2 linked regions of the Alicycliphilus denitrificans K601 genome follow. The protein of the gene in region 2 interacts with the protein of the main gene of each other region in a pairwise test. Links are inferred from orthologs where the notes say so. Each region holds a gene or a part of one and is shown on either strand. Other genes may lie near its edges.

Evidence for each region.
Region 1: the proteins of nth (region 2) and aceE interact in binary tests that used the Escherichia coli proteins (3 or more experiments, as listed by UniProt). The link is inferred for Alicycliphilus denitrificans K601 from one-to-one orthologs.

The regions. Positions count from the first base shown.
Region 1 is NC_015422.1:2,512,053-2,520,347, reverse strand. What follows is about bases 1,836-5,090. They hold aceE (pyruvate dehydrogenase (acetyl-transferring), homodimeric type), read right to left. Parts: upstream 4,733-5,090; coding sequence 2,036-4,732; downstream 1,836-2,035. Other genes in these bases: ALIDE2_RS12040 (PAS domain S-box protein), read left to right, coding at 4,929-5,090; aceF (dihydrolipoyllysine-residue acetyltransferase), read right to left, coding at 1,836-2,017. Also shown: lpdA (dihydrolipoyl dehydrogenase), read right to left, coding at 1-354; more of aceF, read right to left, coding at 368-1,835; more of ALIDE2_RS12040, read left to right, coding at 5,091-7,481; ALIDE2_RS12035 (response regulator transcription factor), read left to right, coding at 7,478-8,104; bifunctional methylenetetrahydrofolate dehydrogenase/methenyltetrahydrofolate cyclohydrolase FolD, read left to right, coding at 8,187-8,295. UniProt on the Escherichia coli protein: Component of the pyruvate dehydrogenase (PDH) complex, that catalyzes the overall conversion of pyruvate to acetyl-CoA and CO(2).
Region 2 is NC_015422.1:1,254,672-1,262,708, forward strand. The notes cover bases 2,326-5,322. They hold nth (endonuclease III), read right to left. Parts: upstream 4,145-5,322; coding sequence 3,506-4,144; downstream 2,326-3,505. Other genes in these bases: cobT (nicotinate-nucleotide--dimethylbenzimidazole phosphoribosyltransferase), read left to right, coding at 2,326-2,895; ALIDE2_RS06010 (macro domain-containing protein), read left to right, coding at 2,985-3,488; ALIDE2_RS06020 (LysR family transcriptional regulator), read right to left, coding at 4,141-5,094; ALIDE2_RS06025 (amidase), read left to right, coding at 5,205-5,322. Also shown: ALIDE2_RS05995 (aminotransferase class I/II-fold pyridoxal phosphate-dependent enzyme), read left to right, coding at 1-309; ALIDE2_RS06000 (cobyric acid synthase), read left to right, coding at 306-1,778; more of cobT, read left to right, coding at 1,837-2,325; more of ALIDE2_RS06025, read left to right, coding at 5,323-6,668; ALIDE2_RS06030 (Bug family tripartite tricarboxylate transporter substrate binding protein), read left to right, coding at 6,704-7,690; ALIDE2_RS06035 (AraC family transcriptional regulator), read right to left, coding at 7,687-8,037. UniProt on the Escherichia coli protein: DNA repair enzyme that has both DNA N-glycosylase activity and AP-lyase activity. The DNA N-glycosylase activity releases various damaged pyrimidines from DNA by cleaving the N-glycosidic bond, leaving an AP (apurinic/apyrimidinic) site.

The sequences.
Region 1 (8,295 bases), 1.3 Mb from region 2 along the record:
GTCCGCCGTTCCGCCGAAGCTGCTTGCTATCGCGACAGGAGCTGCCGGCGCTTGGCTGGCCGGCGCTGGAGCCGGTTTTTCCTGTACAGGTGCAGCCGCGGGCGCGGCCGCGCCCTCGGCCACCTCCAGCGTCAGCAGCACCGAGCCCTCGGCCACCTTGTCGCCCAGCTTGACCTTGAGCTCCTTGACCACCCCGGCATGGCTGCTGGGGATTTCCATGGAGGCCTTGTCGCTCTCCACCGTGACCAGGCTTTGCTCGGCCTTGATGGTGTCGCCCACCTGCACCAGCACTTCGATCACGCCGACCTCGGCAAAGTCGCCGATGTCCGGCACCTTGATGTCAATCACTGCCATGACGATGTCTCCTTCACAGCAGGATGCGGCGGTAGTCCGCCAGCACTTGGCCGAGGTAGGCGTTGAAGCGCGCGGCCGCAGCGCCGTCGATCACGCGGTGGTCGTACGACAGCGACAGCGGCAGCGTGAGGCGCGGCACGAACTGCTTGCCGTCCCACACGGGCTTCATCTGGCCCTTGGACAGGCCCAGGATCGCCACCTCGGGCGCGTTGATGATGGGCGTGAAGTGCGTGCCGCCGATGCCGCCGAGCGACGAGATGGACATGCATCCGCCCTGCATGTCGGCCGCGCCCAGCTTGCCGTCGCGCGCCTTCTTGGCCAGTTCGCTCATCTCCTGGCTGATTTGCAGGATGCCCTTCTTGTCGGCGTCCTTGAGCACGGGAACCACCAGGCCGTTGGGCGTGTCGGCCGCGAAGCCGATGTGGTAGTAGCTCTTGTAGACCAGGGTGTCGCCGTCCAGGCTGGTGTTGAACTCGGGGAATTTCTTGAGCGCGGCGACGACGGCCTTGATGACGAACGCCAGCATGGTGACCTTGACGCCGCTCTTCTCGTTCTCCTTGTTGGTGGAGACGCGGAAGGCTTCGAGCTCGGTGATGTCGGCCTCGTCGTTGTTGGTGACGTGCGGGATCATCACCCAGTTGCGGTGCAGGTTGGCGCCGCTGATCTTCTTGATGCGCGAAAGATCCTTGCGCTCGATCACGCCGAACTTGCTGAAGTCCACCTTGGGCCAGGGCAGCAGGTCCATGCCCACCCCGCTGCCGCCGCCGGCCGGGGCCTTGGCGGCCTGGGCCTGGGTCTGCACGGCGCCGCTCATGACGGCGCGGGTGAAGGACTGCACGTCCTCTGCCGTGATGCGGCCCTTGGGGCCCGTGCCCTTGAGCTCGGCCAGCGGCACGCCCAGTTCGCGGGCGAACTTGCGCACCGAGGGGCTGGCGTGCGGCAGCCGGCCCGATGGCGTCGCCGTGGGGTCGTGCGCGGGCGCGGACTGCGCGGACGCCGGTGCTGCAGCCGCGGCAGCCACGGGCGCGGCCGGTGCCGCCGCGGGGGCGGGGGCAGGCGCCGGCGCGGCGGGCGCTGCCGGGGCGGCGCCTTCGAGCACCGCCACCAAGTCCCCGATGTTGACCTTGTCGCCCAGCTGGACCTTGAGCTCCTTGAGCACGCCGGCCGCGGGCGACGGGATCTCCATCGAGGCCTTGTCGGATTCGACGGTGAACAGCGACTGCTCGACGCGGATGTTGTCGCCGGGCTTGACCAGCAGCTCGATCACGGCCACATCCTTGAAGTCGCCGATGTCGGGCACGCGCACCTCGATGCGGCCGCCTGCCGCGGGCGCTGCGGGCGCCGCCGCGGGCGCTATGGATTCCGCAGCTGCCAGCGCTTGGCTGGCGGGCGCCGGAGCCGGTTTTGGCTCAGAAGCCGCCGCGTCGGCCGTTTCCAGCTCGGCGATCACGCTGCCCTGCTTGACCTTGTCGCCCAGCTTCACTGTGAGCGCCTTCACGACGCCCGCGTGGCTGGACGGGATCTCCATCGAAGCCTTGTCGGACTCGACGGTGATCAGCGACTGCTCGGCCGCGACCTGATCGCCGGGCTTGACCAGCAGCTCGATCACGCCCACCTCGTCAAAGTCCCCGATGTCGGGTACCTGGATCTGAATCAATGCCATGGTTCTCTCCCTCGGTCCTCAAGCGTGCAGCGGGTTGATCTTGTCGGCGTCGATGCCGTACTTGGCAATGGCCTCGGCCACCTTGGCGGCGGGCAGCCGGCCCTCGTCGGCCAGCGACTTCAGCGCGGCCACGGCGATGTAGTGGCGGTTGACCTCGAAATGCTCGCGCAGGCGATAGCGGAAGTCCGAGCGGCCGAAGCCGTCCGTGCCCAGCACGGTGTAGGAGCGGCCGGCCGGGATGAAGGCGCGGATCTGCTCGGCGAAGGCCTTCATGTAGTCGGTCGATGCGACGACCGGGCCGCCGTGGTCCGCGAGCTGCTGGGACACGAAGGACGGGCGCGGAGCCTCCAGCGGGTGCAGCAGGTTCCAGCGCGCCGTGTCCTGGCCCTCGCGGGCGAGTTCGGTGAAGCTCGTGCAGCTCCACACGTCGGCCTGCACGCCCCAGTCGGTGGCCAGGAGCTTCTGCGCCTCCAGCGACTCGCGCAGGATGGAGCCCGAGCCCAGCAGCTGCACGCGCAGCTCGCCCTGCGCGCCGGCCTTGCACAGGTACATGCCCTTGAGGATCTGCTCCTCGGTGCCGGCGGCGAGGCCCGGCATGGGATAGTTCTCGTTGAGCAGCGTGATGTAGTAGAAGACGTTCTCCTGCTTCTCCACCATGCGCTTGAGGCCATGCTGCATGATCACCCCCACCTCGTGCGCGAAGGTCGGGTCGTAGCTCACGCAGTTGGGAATGGTGGACGACAGGATGTGGCTGTGCCCGTCCTCGTGCTGCAGGCCCTCGCCGTTGAGCGTGGTGCGCCCGCTGGTGCCGCCCAGGATGAAGCCGCGCGCCTGCATGTCGCCCGCGGCCCAGGCGAAGTCGCCGAAGCGCTGGAAGCCGAACATCGAGTAGTACACGAAGAACGGGATCATGATGCGGTTGTTCGTCGAGTACGACGTGGCCGCCGCGATCCACGAGCACATGCCGCCCGCCTCGTTGATGCCTTCCTGCAGGATCTGGCCGGCAACGTCTTCCTTGTAGTACATCACCTGGTCGCGGTCCACCGGGGTGTAGCGCTGACCCAGGGGGTTGTAGATGCCAATCTGGCGGAACAGCCCTTCCATGCCGAAGGTGCGCGCCTCGTCCACCAGGATGGGCACGACGCGTGGCCCCAGCGCCTTGTCGCGCAAGAGCTGCGTGAGGAAGCGCACGTAGGCCTGCGTGGTGCTGATCTCGCGGCCCTCGGCCGTGGGCTCCAGGATGGCCTTGAAGGTGTCGAGCGCGGGCACCGTGAAGCTCTCGTCCGCATGGGTGCGGCGGTGCGGCAGGTAGCCGCCCAGGGCCTGGCGGCGCTCGTGCAGGTACTTCATCTCCGGCGTGTCGTCGGCCGGCTTGTAGTAGGGCAGCTTGTCGAGCTCGCTGTCGGGGATCGGGATGTTGAAGCGGTCGCGGATGTAGCGGATGTCCTCGTCGTCCAGCTTCTTGGTCTGGTGCACCGTGTTCTTGGCCTCGCCGGCCTTGCCCATGCCATAGCCCTTCACGGTCTTGACCAGCAGCACCGTGGGCTGGCCCTGGTGCGCGTTGGCGGCGTGGAAGGCGGCGTACACCTTCTCGGGCTCATGCCCGCCGCGGCGCAGCTCCCAGATCTCGTCGTCGGACAGGTGCTCTACGAGCTTGAGCGTCTCAGGGTACTTGCCGAAGAAATGCTTGCGGATGTAGGCGCCGTCCATGGCGCGGTAGGTCTGGTAGTCGCCGTCGAGCGTCTCCATCATCACCTGCTTGAGCTTGCCGCTCTTGTCGCGCGCCAGCAGCTCGTCCCAGCCCTTGCCCCACAGCAGCTTGATCACGTGCCAGCCCGCGCCGCGGAAGTCGCCCTCGAGCTCCTGGATGATCTTGCCGTTGCCGCGCACCGGGCCGTCCAGGCGCTGCAGGTTGCAGTTGATGACGAAGATCAGGTTGTCCAGGTTCTCGCGCGCGGCCAGGCTGATCGCGCCCTTGCTCTCGGGCTCGTCCATCTCGCCGTCGCCCAGGAACACCCAGACCTTGCGGTTGTCCGTCTTGGCGATGCCGCGCGCGTGCAGGTACTTGAGGAAGCGCGCCTGGTAGATCGCCATCATCGGGCCCAGGCCCATGCTCACGGTGGGGAACTGCCAGAAGCCCGGCATGAGCTTGGGGTGGGGGTAGCTCGACAGGCCCTTGCCGCCGACTTCCTGGCGGAAGTTCTCCAGCTGCTCCTCGGTGATGCGTCCCTCCAGGTAGGCGCGCGCGTAGATGCCCGGCGCGCTGTGGCCCTGGAAGTAGATGCAGTCGCCGCCGTGACCCTCGCTCTCGGCGTGCCAGAAATGGTTGAAGCCCGCGCCCCACATGGAAGCGAGCGATGCGAACGATCCGATGTGCCCCCCCAGGTCGCCACCGTCGTGCGGGTGCAGACGGTTGGCGCGCACCACCATGGCCATGGCGTTCCAGCGCATGTAGGCGCGCAGGCGCTTCTCGATGGCGATGTTGCCGGGGCAACGCGCCTCCTGGTCCGGCTCGATAGTGTTCACGTAGCCCGTGTTGGCCGAAAACGGCAGGTCGATGCTGCTCTGGCGCGCCTGTTCGAGCAGCTGCTCCAGCAGGAAGTGGGCGCGCTCCGGCCCCTCTTTCTCGATCACCGCAGAGAGCGCTTCCAGCCACTCGCGTGTTTCTTGTTGGTCGATGTCGCTTGCGCCTAGGCCTTTGGTTGGGTCGGACATAGCCGGTGTCTCCTTGTCAAATCGGTGGTGATGGGAGGGATAGTGCCCGAAGTTTCGCACAGTTTTTTAAAATTTCAAATGGTGCTCGTTGATTTCTTAATATGAAATATTGCTGCGAACGCACATTATTTCTTCAGATGAAATGGCACCCGGCCCAGCCCGCGAAAATACGGGGCTCGCTCTAAACTCGACTCCCATGGACCCCGCCGAAACATCTGCCCCCCCCGCCGCCGCCGCCGTGAAAGCGCCGGCCCGCTGGTGGCGTTCCTGGTGGCGCAGCCTCTCGCCCGGGCGCCAGGACCGTTTCGCCGCGCTGGCGCCGCTGGCGTCCGTGCTGATGTTCATGGCCGCCATCGCGGTGTCCTTCTGGTATTTGCGCACGGAAGAGATCGAGCGCGAGAAAGAGGCCCTCAAACGCGACGTGGAATATGCCCAGCAGCGCGTGCGCCTGCGCCTGCTCGAACGCCAGGAGCAGGTCATGCGCATCGCGCGCGACCTCTCCAACGGGGACCTCACGCGCAGCGACTTCGTGGGCCGCGCCGAGGCGCTCATCAGCCAGTACCCCGAGCTGCAGGCCATCACCTGGATCGACGAACGCCGGCGCATCCGCGCGAGCCACGCCGCCCCCACGGTGACGAGCAACCAGCTGCGCGTGAGCGGCGAAGTGCTCAAGACGGGCGAGGCGGCAGACCTCTTCAGGCTCGCGCGCGACATGCAGCAGCCGGTGTACTCCCAGCCCGAGGCTGGCAGCGACGACGCCGCGCCCCTGCTGCAGTTGCAGGTGCCGCTGTCGCCGCAGGGCAAGTTCGGCGGCGTGGTGCTGGCGGAATACTCGATCGACAGCCTGCTGCGCTACGCCACCCCCACGGAGGTGCTGGCGCGCTACGCCGTCACGCTCATCGACGGCCAGGGGCGCACACTGGCCGGCACGCCGCTGGCGCCCCGGCACAACGCCCTGCTGCCCTGGACCACCAGGGCCAACGAGTACGAGATCCCGGTCTCCCCCGTGGGCAACGGTCTGGTGCTGCGCGCCCAGGCCTACCGCACCTCGCTGGGCATGGTGGGCAGCGGCCTGTTCTGGCTCGTAGGCACGCTGAGCGCCATGACCACGTGGATGCTGATCGCCACCTGGCGCCATACGCGCCGGCGCATGCAGGCCCAGCAGGCGCTGGTGGCGGAGACCAATTTCCGCCGCGCCATGGAAAACTCCATCCTCACCGGCATGCGCGCGCTGGACCTGGAGGGCCGCATCACCTACGTGAACGCCGCCTTCTGCCAGATGACAGGGTGGACCCAGGAAGAGCTGATCGGCCAGACCCCGCCCTACAGCTACTGGCCCGAGGCCGAGTACGAGAAGCTGCACGCCAACCTGCGCGAGGAACTCTCGGGCAAGACCGTGCCCGGGGGGTTCCAGGTGCGCGTGCGGCGCAAGAGCGGCACGCTGTTCGACGCGCGCCTGTACGTCTCGCCGCTGATCGACGCCCGCGGCCAGCAGACGGGCTGGATGACGTCGATGACCGACATCACCGAGCCCAACCGCGTGCGCGAGCAGCTCACGGCCTCGCACGAGCGCTTCACCATCGTGCTCGAGGCGCTGGACGCCTCGGTGTCCGTCGCACCGCTGGGCAGCCAGGAGCTGCTGTTCGCCAACCGCCTGTACCGCCAGTGGTTCGGCTCGCAGACCAGCGGCCACCTGGAGATGGTCGCGCAGGCGGGCGTGCTGCCCGCGCACGGCGGCGGCGTGGACGGGCACGAGGACGACAGCCTCATGGGCCTGCTGGCCTCCGATCCCCTGGCCCATGCCCACTCGGAGAACGCCGAGATCTACCGGCCCGACCTGGGCAAGTGGCTGGAGGTGCGCTCGCGCTACCTGAACTGGGTGGACGGGCGCCTGGCGCAAATGGTGATCGCCACCGACATCACGCCGCGCCGCCAGGCCGAGGAACTGGCCGCGCGCCAGGCCGAGCGCGCCGAGTCGGTGAGCCGCCTCATTACCATGGGCGAGATGGCCTCGAGCGTGGCGCACGAGCTCAACCAGCCGCTCACCGCCATCAGCAACTACTGCAGCGGCATGGTCTCGCGCATCCAGGGCGGCCAGCTCAGCGAAGAGGCCCTGCTCGCCGCGCTGAAGAAGACCGCCCACCAGGCCCAGCGCGCGGGCCAGATCATCCAGCGCATCCGCGCCTTCGTGAAGAAGAGCGAGCCCAACCGCACGCTGGCCGACGTGCACGAGATGGTCAGCGAGGCGCTGGAGCTGGCCAGCATCGAACTGCGCCGCCACAACGTGCGCCTGACGCATTACGTGGCGGCCCGCCTGCCCCAAGTCATGGCCGACACCATTCTGATCGAGCAAGTGCTGATCAACCTGATGAAGAACGGCGCCGAATCTATCGCCCAGGCCCAGCGCCCGCCGGCGCTGCGCAGCGTGGAGCTGCGCGTGGTGCCGCGCCAGGTGGACGGCTGCGACGTGATCGAGTTCTCGGTGCAGGACACCGGCAGGGGTTTGGCGCCCGAGGTACTGGCCCATCTGTTCGAGGCCTTCTTCTCCACCAAGAGCGAGGGCATGGGCATCGGCCTGAACCTGTGCCGCAGCATCGTCGAATCGCACCACGGACGCATGCACGCCGAGAACCTCTACAATGCCGACGAGGTCACCGGTTGCCGGTTCTCTTTCTGGCTGCCGCTCGCCAACACGGCCGAGACCACTATCAATTCCGCAGCAACGTCAACCCCTGGGACTATTGCATGAGCTTGATTCCGAAAAAAGGCACCGTCTATGTCGTCGATGACGACGAAGCCGTCCGCGATTCACTTCAGTGGCTGCTCGAAGGCAAGGACTACCGCGTACGCTGCTTTGATTCGGCCGAGTCCTTTCTCACCCGCTACGACCCGCGCGAGGTGGCCTGCCTGATCGTGGATATCCGCATGGGCGGCATGACCGGCCTGGAGCTGCAGGACCGGCTGGTGGAGCGCAAGTCGCCCCTGCCCATCGTGTTCATTACCGGCCATGGCGACGTGCCCATGGCCGTCAACACCATGAAGAAGGGCGCGCTCGACTTCATCCAGAAACCCTTCGACGAGGAAGAACTGCTCGGCCTGGTCGAGCGCATGCTGGACCGCGCCCGCGAGGCTTTCGCCGGCCACCAGCAGGCCGCCAGCCGAGACGCGCTGCTGTCCAAGCTCACCGGCCGCGAGGCCCAGGTGCTCGAGCGCATCGTCGCCGGCCGCCTGAACAAGCAGATCGCCGACGACCTGGGGATCAGCATCAAGACCGTTGAGGCGCACCGCGCCAACATCATGGAAAAGCTCAACGCCAACACCGTGGCGGACCTGCTCAAGATCGCCCTGGGGCAGCAAGCAGCCAAGGCCTGAACGCTATCATTTCCGCAGCTGCCGGCGCATACCTGTCAAGCGCTAGGCAGCTTTTTCATTTGTATCTCTCGAAAATCCAGACATGACTGCCCAACTGATTGACGGCAACGCCCTCTCGCGCCAGCTGCGCGCGCAAGTCGCCCAGCGCACCCAAGCACTGAAGGCGCGCGGCATCACCCCGGGCCTGGCCG
Region 2 (8,037 bases):
GCCTGGACGGGGGACGCTGCGCAGGCGTGGCTCGCCGCGTCGCTCGCCACGCTGCGCGCATGGAAGGCGGCGCAGGTGGCGCTGTGCGCATCGCTGGGATGGGCCGTGCTGCCGGGCAGCCTGGCCAACTTCTTCACTGCGCGCCCGCCGGCGGGCGACCTGCCGGGTGCGTTGCAGGCCTTGCGCGCCCAGGGCATCAAGCTGCGCGACTGCGCGTCGTTCGGCCTGTCCGGCCATGTGCGCCTGGGCGTGCTGGCGCCCCCTGCGCAGCAGGCGCTGGCCGCGGCGTGGCGACAATGCGTGGCATGAAGACCAAGACATTACCGGGCCCGGCGCGTTGCGTCATGGTGCTGGGCACCACCAGCGGCGCGGGCAAGAGCTGGCTGGCCACGGCGCTGTGCCGCCACTACAGCAACCAGGGCCTGAAGGTGGCGCCCTTCAAGGCGCAGAACATGAGCAACAACGCGCGCGTGGTCGCCGGCCCGGGCGGCGCCTGGGGCGAGATCGGCAGCGCGCAGTATTTCCAGGCCCTGGCCGCGCGCGCCGAGCCCGACGTGCGCATGAACCCGCTGCTGCTCAAGCCCGAGGCCGACACGAAGAGCCAGGTGGTGCTGCTGGGGCAGGTGAGCGATGCGCTCTCGCAACTGCCCTGGCGCGGGCGCAGCGCGCGCGTGTGGCCGCAGATCACCGCCGCGCTCGATGCGCTGCGCGCCGAGAACGACGTGGTGGTCATCGAGGGCGCGGGCTCGCCGGCCGAGATCAACCTGCACGCGAGCGACGTGGTCAACATGCGCGTGGCGCGGCATGCGCATGCGCGCTGCCTGCTGGTGACCGACATCGACCGCGGCGGCGCCTTCGCGCATCTGTACGGCACCTGGGCGCTGCTGCCCGGGGACGAGCGCGCGCTCATCGCGGGCTTCGTGCTCAACAAGTTCCGCGGCGACGCCAGCCTGCTCGCCCCCGCGCCCGAGATGCTGCGCGAGAAGACCGGCGTGCCCGTGGTGGCCACCATCCCCATGCAGTGGAACCACGGCCTGCCCGAGGAGGACGGCGTGTTCGACATGGCCGCCACGGCGGGCGGCAGCGTGCACACGCGCATCGCCGTGGTGGCGTATCCGCGCATCAGCAACCTCGACGAGTTCCAGCCGCTCAAGAACGTGCCCGGCGTGCGCCTCTCGTGGGCGCGCAGCCCGGCCGACGTGGACGGCGCCGACTGGATCGTGCTGCCCGGCAGCAAGGCCACGGCGGCCGACCTGGCCTGGCTGCGCGCCCAGGGGCTGGACGCGGCCGTCGCCGTCCATGCCGCGCGCGGCGCCCGCGTGCTGGGCATCTGCGGCGGCCTGCAGATGCTGGGCGAGGCGCTCATCGACACCGTGGGCGTGGACGGCAACGGCCCCGGCCTGGGCCTGTTGCCGCTGGTGACGAGCTTCGAGGCCGAGAAGACCGTGCGCCCCGCGCACACGCGCTTCGGCGCCGTGCAGGGCGCCTGGCAGGCCCTGGGCGGCGTGCCCGTGCAGGGCTACGAAATCCACCACGGCCAGACCGCGCAGCACCCGGCCATGGCGGCCAAGGGCGACGTGGCGCGCGAGGTCATCCCCGGCCTGGCCTGGCAGAACGGCGCCGGCAACGTGCTGGGGCTGTACCTGCACGGCCTGTTCGAGGACGGCGGCGTGCTGCGCGCGCTGTTCGGCGCTGGCGCGCCCACGCTGGAGCAGGTGTTCGACCGCATGGCCGAGGGGGTGGGACGGTGGTTCGATCCCCGGGTGCTTGAAATTTAAGTGAAACTGGCCTCAAGCGCTTACCCATCAAGCGCTGGCAGCTATTTTTTTGAGAGTTATGCAATTGATTCCCGACATTCCTTCCATCGACGATTCCGCCCTCGCCGCGCGCCTGCAGTCGCGCATCGACGGCAAGACCAAGCCGCTGGGCGCCCTGGGGCGGCTGGAGGCGCTCGCGCTGCGGCTCGGGCTGATCCTGGGCACCGAGATGCCCGAGCTGCGCGCGCCGCAGATGCTGGTGTGCGCGGCCGACCACGGGCTGGCCGCGCGCGGCGTGTCGGCCTACCCGAGCGACGTGACCTGGCAGATGGTGGAGAACTTCCTGGCCGGTGGCGCGGCCGTGAGCGTGCTGGCGCGCCAGCACGGGCTGGTGCTCACCGTGGCCGACTGCGGCGTGGCGCGCGAAGTACCGGCGCGCGCCGCGGCGCCGGGGGCGCCGCGCCTGGTGCACTGCCGCGTGGCCGCGGGCACGCAGGACGCCAGCGGCGGCCCGGCCATGAGCGCGGCGCAATGCGCCCAGGCGCTGCAAAACGGCAGGGACATCGTGCGCGGCCTGCCGGGCAACGTGCTGCTGCTGGGCGAGATGGGCATAGGCAACACCTCCGTCGCCTCGCTGCTGCTGGCGCGCCTGGCCGGCGTGCCGCTGGCCGAGTGCACCGGCGCCGGCACGGGGCTGGACGCGGCGGGCATCGCGCGCAAGCAGGCCGTGCTGGAGCAGGCGCTGGCGGCCAATGCGGGCGCCACCGGGCCGCTGGACGCGTTGGCGGCCCTGGGCGGCTTCGAGGTCGCCACGCTCGCCGGCGCCGTGCTCCAGGCCGCCAGCGAGCGCCGCGTGATCGTGGTCGATGGCTTCATCACCAGCGCCGCAGTGCTGGTGGCCGCGCGCCTGGCGCCCGCCGTGCTCGAGCGCTGCGTGTTCTCCCACCGCTCGGGCGAGCGCGGGCATGCGCGCATGCTGGAGGAGCTGCGGGCCGAGCCGCTGCTCGACCTGGGCCTGCGCCTGGGCGAGGGCTCGGGCGCGGCGCTGGCCTGGCCGCTGCTCGAATCTGCCTGCCGCGTGCTGCGCGAGATGGCGAGCTTCGCGTCGGCCGGAGTGGCCGGGCCGAGTGCGTCTTGATCTGGGTTAATACGGGAAATCCCTATACGCACTAATGTTTCCTTGAGGTAGGAGCTATCGCCCGCCTCGATCACTGAAAGGAACATTGAATGATCAAAGAAGTCACCGGCGACATCCTGCTCAGCAAGGCGGATCTGCTTGCACACGGCATTTCGGCAAACGACCCCTTCGACAGCGGCTTGGCCCTGGCGCTGCGCGAGCGCTGGCCTTCCCTGGTCAAGGACTACCGCCACGACACCCGCTCCAAGGCCATCGGCACGGGCGAGGTATGGGCGTGGGCGGGCGTGCAGGAAGGCGGCGGCGTGCGCCGCATCGTGAACCTGGTTACCCAGAACACCCTGGGCCAGGGCCCCGCCGCCAAGCCGGGCAAGGCCAGCGTGGAGAACGTGCGCGCCGCCTTGCAGAACCTGGCCAAGGTCATCCGGCAGGAGGGGATCAAGAGCGTGGCGCTGCCCCGCCTGGCCACCGGCGTGGGCGGCCTGGAATGGGACGACGTCAGGCCCCTGATCACCCAGTACCTGGGCGAGCTGGGCATCCCCGTGATCGTCTACAGCACCTACCGCAAGGACGTGCAGGCCGACGAAGGCCTGTGATCTCCCCGGCGCCCGCGTCAGGGCGCCGGCGTCTTGGGCTGGTAGCCGCAGTACGGCGCCACCACGCACTCCCAGCAGCGCGGCTTGCGCGCCTGGCACACGTAGCGGCCCAGCAGGATGAGCCAGTGGTGCGCGTCCACCATGTACTGCTGCGGCACGCGTTCCAGCAGCCGCTTTTCCACCTCCAGCGGGTTCCTGCCGGGCGCCAGGCCCGTGCGGTTGCCCACGCGGAAGATGTGCGTGTCCACGGCCATCGTGGCCTCGCCGAAGGCCACGTTAAGCACCACGTTGGCCGTCTTGCGGCCCACGCCGGGCAAGGCCTCCAGCGCCTCGCGCGTGCGCGGCACCTGGCCGCCGTGGCGCTCCACGAGGATGTGGCAGGTCTGCATCAGGTGCCTGGCCTTGCTGCGGTACAGGCCGATCGTCTTGATGTAGCCCTCCAGCCCCTCCAGGCCCAGATCCAGCATGGCCTGCGGCGTGTTCGCCACCAGGAACAGCCGGCGCGTGGCCTTGTTCACACCCACGTCGGTGGCCTGGGCCGAGAGCAGCACGGCCGTGAGCAGCTCGAACACGCTGGTGTATTCCAGCTCGGTGTTGGGCTGCGGGTTCGCGGCCTTGAGGGCGGCGAAGAAGGGTTCTATGTCTTCTGTCTTCATGGCGGGGTGTCGTTCTGCGGGTTGGGCGGGATTGTCGCCGCCCTCGGCGCGGGCAGCAGCGCGCGCAGGTGGTTCAGGAAGGCGTGCACGCCCTCGGGCAGCGTGCGGCCCGCGAGCGTCTGCAGCTCGATCGCGCGGCCGTTCACCGCGCGCTCGCGGATCTGCGCGGCGTGCAGCTCGCCGCGGCGCATGCGCTCGCGCACCGTGACTTCGCCCGCGAGCGAGAGGCCTCCGCCGTGCAGCACGAAGTGCGTGAGCGCCTCGAACTGCCCGGTGACCAGCGCGGGCTCGAACACCAGGCGCCGCTGGCTGCACGCGATGTCGAACAACTGGCGCGCGGTGTTGTCGCCGTCGGGCAGCGCGATGGGGTAGGGGTGCATCTGCGCGAGCGTCACGCTCGCGTGGCGCGCCAGCGGGTGGTCGGGCCGCATGATGGCGATCACGGGCGAGACCTGGCGGTGCTGTACCTCGATGTCGCGCTCGGCCGCGCGGCTGTAGGTCAGGCCGATGTCGGCATCGCCGTCCAGCACCGCCTGCGTCACCGCCGCGGGCGCGGCTGCGCGCAGGTGGAACTGCATGCCCGGGTGTTCGGCGCGAAAGAGCGCCATCGCGCGCGGCAGGAACTCCACCACGAAGCCGCCCGACGCGCACACGCGGATCAGCCCGCGCCGCAGCCCGCGCAGCGCCTGGATGTCGGAGACCACGCGGTCGGCCTCCAGCGCGCCGCGCCGCGCGTGGGCGGCCAGCAACTCGCCCGCGGCGCTGGGCACCATGCCGCGCGGACGGCGCTCGAAGAGCGGCAGGCCCAGCAGGTCTTCGAGCCCCGCCACCTGCCGGCTCACGGCCGAGGGCGAGACGCTCAGGCGCGCGGCGGCCTCGCTGACCGAGCCGCTGCGCACCACTTCGAGGAAGTAGCGTAGCGCGGTGTCTTGCAGGCGGTGGGAGATCATGGACGGCCAGGTTTGCGAAAAACGCAACGATAAATCAAGAAATCGGCGATTGTTGAAAGCGGTGCGGCTGCGTATCCTGCCCCGTTCCGTCACGCGACCGAAGGATTTCCATGCCACAGCAACCCCAGTTCCCCGCCGCGGCCGGCATTGCCGAGATGAGCGCCGTGGCGCTGTCGCGCGCGATCCATGCGCGCGAAGTGTCCTGCGTGGAGGTGCTCGACGCCTGCTATGCGCAGATCGACCGGCTCAACCCCGTGGTCAACGCGCTCGTGGCGTTCGCCGACCGCGATGCCATGCGCCAGCTGGCGCGCGCGCTGGACGAGCGCCTCGCGCGCGGCGAAAGCCTGGGGCCGCTGCACGGCTTTCCGCAGGCGCCCAAGGACATCATGCCCGCGGCGGGCATGGTGACGACCAAGGGCTCGCCCCTCTTCGCGGGGCAGGTTTCGCAGGCCGACTGCGTGGTGTTCGAGCGCATGCGCGCCGGCGGCTGCCTGTTCGTGGCGCGCAGCAATTCGCCCGAGTTCGGCCTGGGCGGCCACACCTACAACCCCGTCTACGGCACCACGCGCAACGCCTGGGACACCACGCGCTCGGCCGGCGGCAGTAGCGGCGGCGCGGCCGTGGCCGTTGCGCTTTCCATGCTGCCCGTGGCGGACGGCTCGGACATGATGGGCTCGCTGCGCACGCCGGCCGCGTTCAACAACGTCTACGGCCTGCGCACCTCGGTGGGCTGCGTGCCGCACGGGCCGGGCGAGGAGGTGTTCTTCCAGCAGTTCAGCGTGGCCGGGCCGATGGCGCGCGACATCCCCGACCTGGCGCTGCTGCTCTCGGTGCAGGCGGGCTTCGACGACCGGCTGCCCCTCACGCGCCGCGGCGAGGGGCCGCGCGACTGGGGCGCGGCGCTGGCGCGCGACTTCCGTGGCGCGCGCATCGGCTGGCTGGGCGATTTGAAAGGGCACCTGCCCACGGAGCCGGGCGTGCTCGACACCTGCCGCGCGGCGCTGCGTCACTTCACCGACATCGGCTGCACGGTGGACGATGCGCTGCCCGCGTTCGACTTCGAGAGCCTGTGGCGCGCCTGGCTCGACCTGCGCAGCTTCAGCGTGGCGGGCGCGAATGGCGCTCTCTATGAAAACCCGGAAAAGCGCGCGCTGCTCAAGCCAGAGGCGCTATGGGAAATAGAGCGTGGCCGCGCCCTCTGCGCCATGCGGGTGTACGACGCGGCGCGCGTGCGCTCGGCCTGGTACGAGGCGCTGCGCCGCCTGTTCGCCACGTATGACTTCCTCGTGCTGCCCGCCGCGCAGGTCTTCCCGTTCGACGCCGCGCTCGACTGGCCGCACGCCGTGGGCGGGCGCGAGATGGACACCTACCACCGCTGGATGCAGGCCGTGGTGCCCGCCACCATGGCCGGCCTGCCCGCGCTGGCCGCGCCCGCGGGCTTCGGCCCGCAGGGGCTGCCCGCGGGCCTGCAGATCATCGGCCCCGCCCAGGCCGACCTGGCCGTGCTGCAGATCGGCCACGCCTACGACCAGGCCAGCGGCTATGCGCGCCGGCGCAGTCCGCTGCTGGGCTGAACGACTTATCCATCTACACAAAAAAGGAGACAGCCATGACCTCGCTCACCCGTTCCCGCTTCCTGTCGTGCCTCGTCGCGGGCGCCGCGGCGCTGGCCGCCCCCGCCGCGTTCGCGCAGCAGAACTACCCCGACCGGCCCATCAAGCTCATCGTGCCCTTCGCGCCCGGCGGCGCCACCGACATCCTGGGGCGGCTGCTGGCTGCGGGGCTGTCGGACAAGCTGGGCCAGCCGGTGGTCGTCGAGAACCGTCCCGGCGCGGGCACGGTGGTGGCGGGCGGCCTCGTGGCCAAGGCGCCGCCGGACGGCTACACGCTGTTTCTCGGGGCCAGCTCCACGCTCACCTACAACCCGGCGATCCGCGCGCAGCTGCCCTACGACCCGCTGCACAGCTTCACGCCGCTGGCGATGGTGGCCGACATGGGTCTGGTGCTCGTGGCGAACAACGCCACGCCGGGCAAGACCCTGCAGGAGCTGGTGGCGCTCTCTAAGGCCGAGCCGGACAAGTTCTCGTACGGCTCGTTTGGCACGGGCTCGTCGGTGCACTTCGGCGGCGAGATGCTCAAGACCGCCACGGGGCTCAAGGCGATGCACGTGCCGTTCAACGGCAGCTCGCCGAGCCTGACCGCACTCATGGGCGGGCAGGTGCAGCTGGCGGTGGACACGGTGGTGGCCACCACGCCGCTCATCAAGGCGGGCAAGATCCGCGCCATCGCCACGCTGGGCGCGCAGCGCCTGCCGCTGCTGCCGCAGGTGCCCACGGTGGCCGAGAGCGGCTACCCCGGCTTCAGCGCGGACACCTGGTTCCCCTTCCTCGCGCCCGCCGGCCTGCCCGCACCCGTGCGCCAGAAGGTCGAGAAGGCCCTGGCCGACGTGATGGCCGACCCGGCGGTGCGCGCCAGGCTGGTGGACGTGGGCCTCACGCCCGCCTGGGGGCCGGGCAGCGTGGTGACGGAGCGCGTGGAGCGCGAGCTGCCGCAGATGCGCGCCGTGGCCGCGCGCTCGGGCATTCGCGTGGATTAGCGCACGGGCATGCAGATCCAGCAGCTGAACGCGCCCGTGGCCGGGTCGACGGCGAAGTCCTCTTCGTAGACCTCCACGCCGGGGCGCTGGTCGGCCTGCAGGCCGCTCGCGGGCAGCCACTGGCCGTACAGCCATTCCCACGCGGCCCCCATCTGGCTGGCGGGCCCCGTGAAGCGCGCGCAGGCATGGCGCCCGCCCGCGAAGGCCTGTACGCCCACGTCGCCCTGCGGCGCGAACGCGGCGTCCACGGGCACGCAAGCGTCGTAGCGGCACTGCGCCGCGGGCGTGGCGCCGGGGTCGTCGTGGCTGATGCCGTAGAACCTGGGCCGGGGCCGCATGAGCCCTTG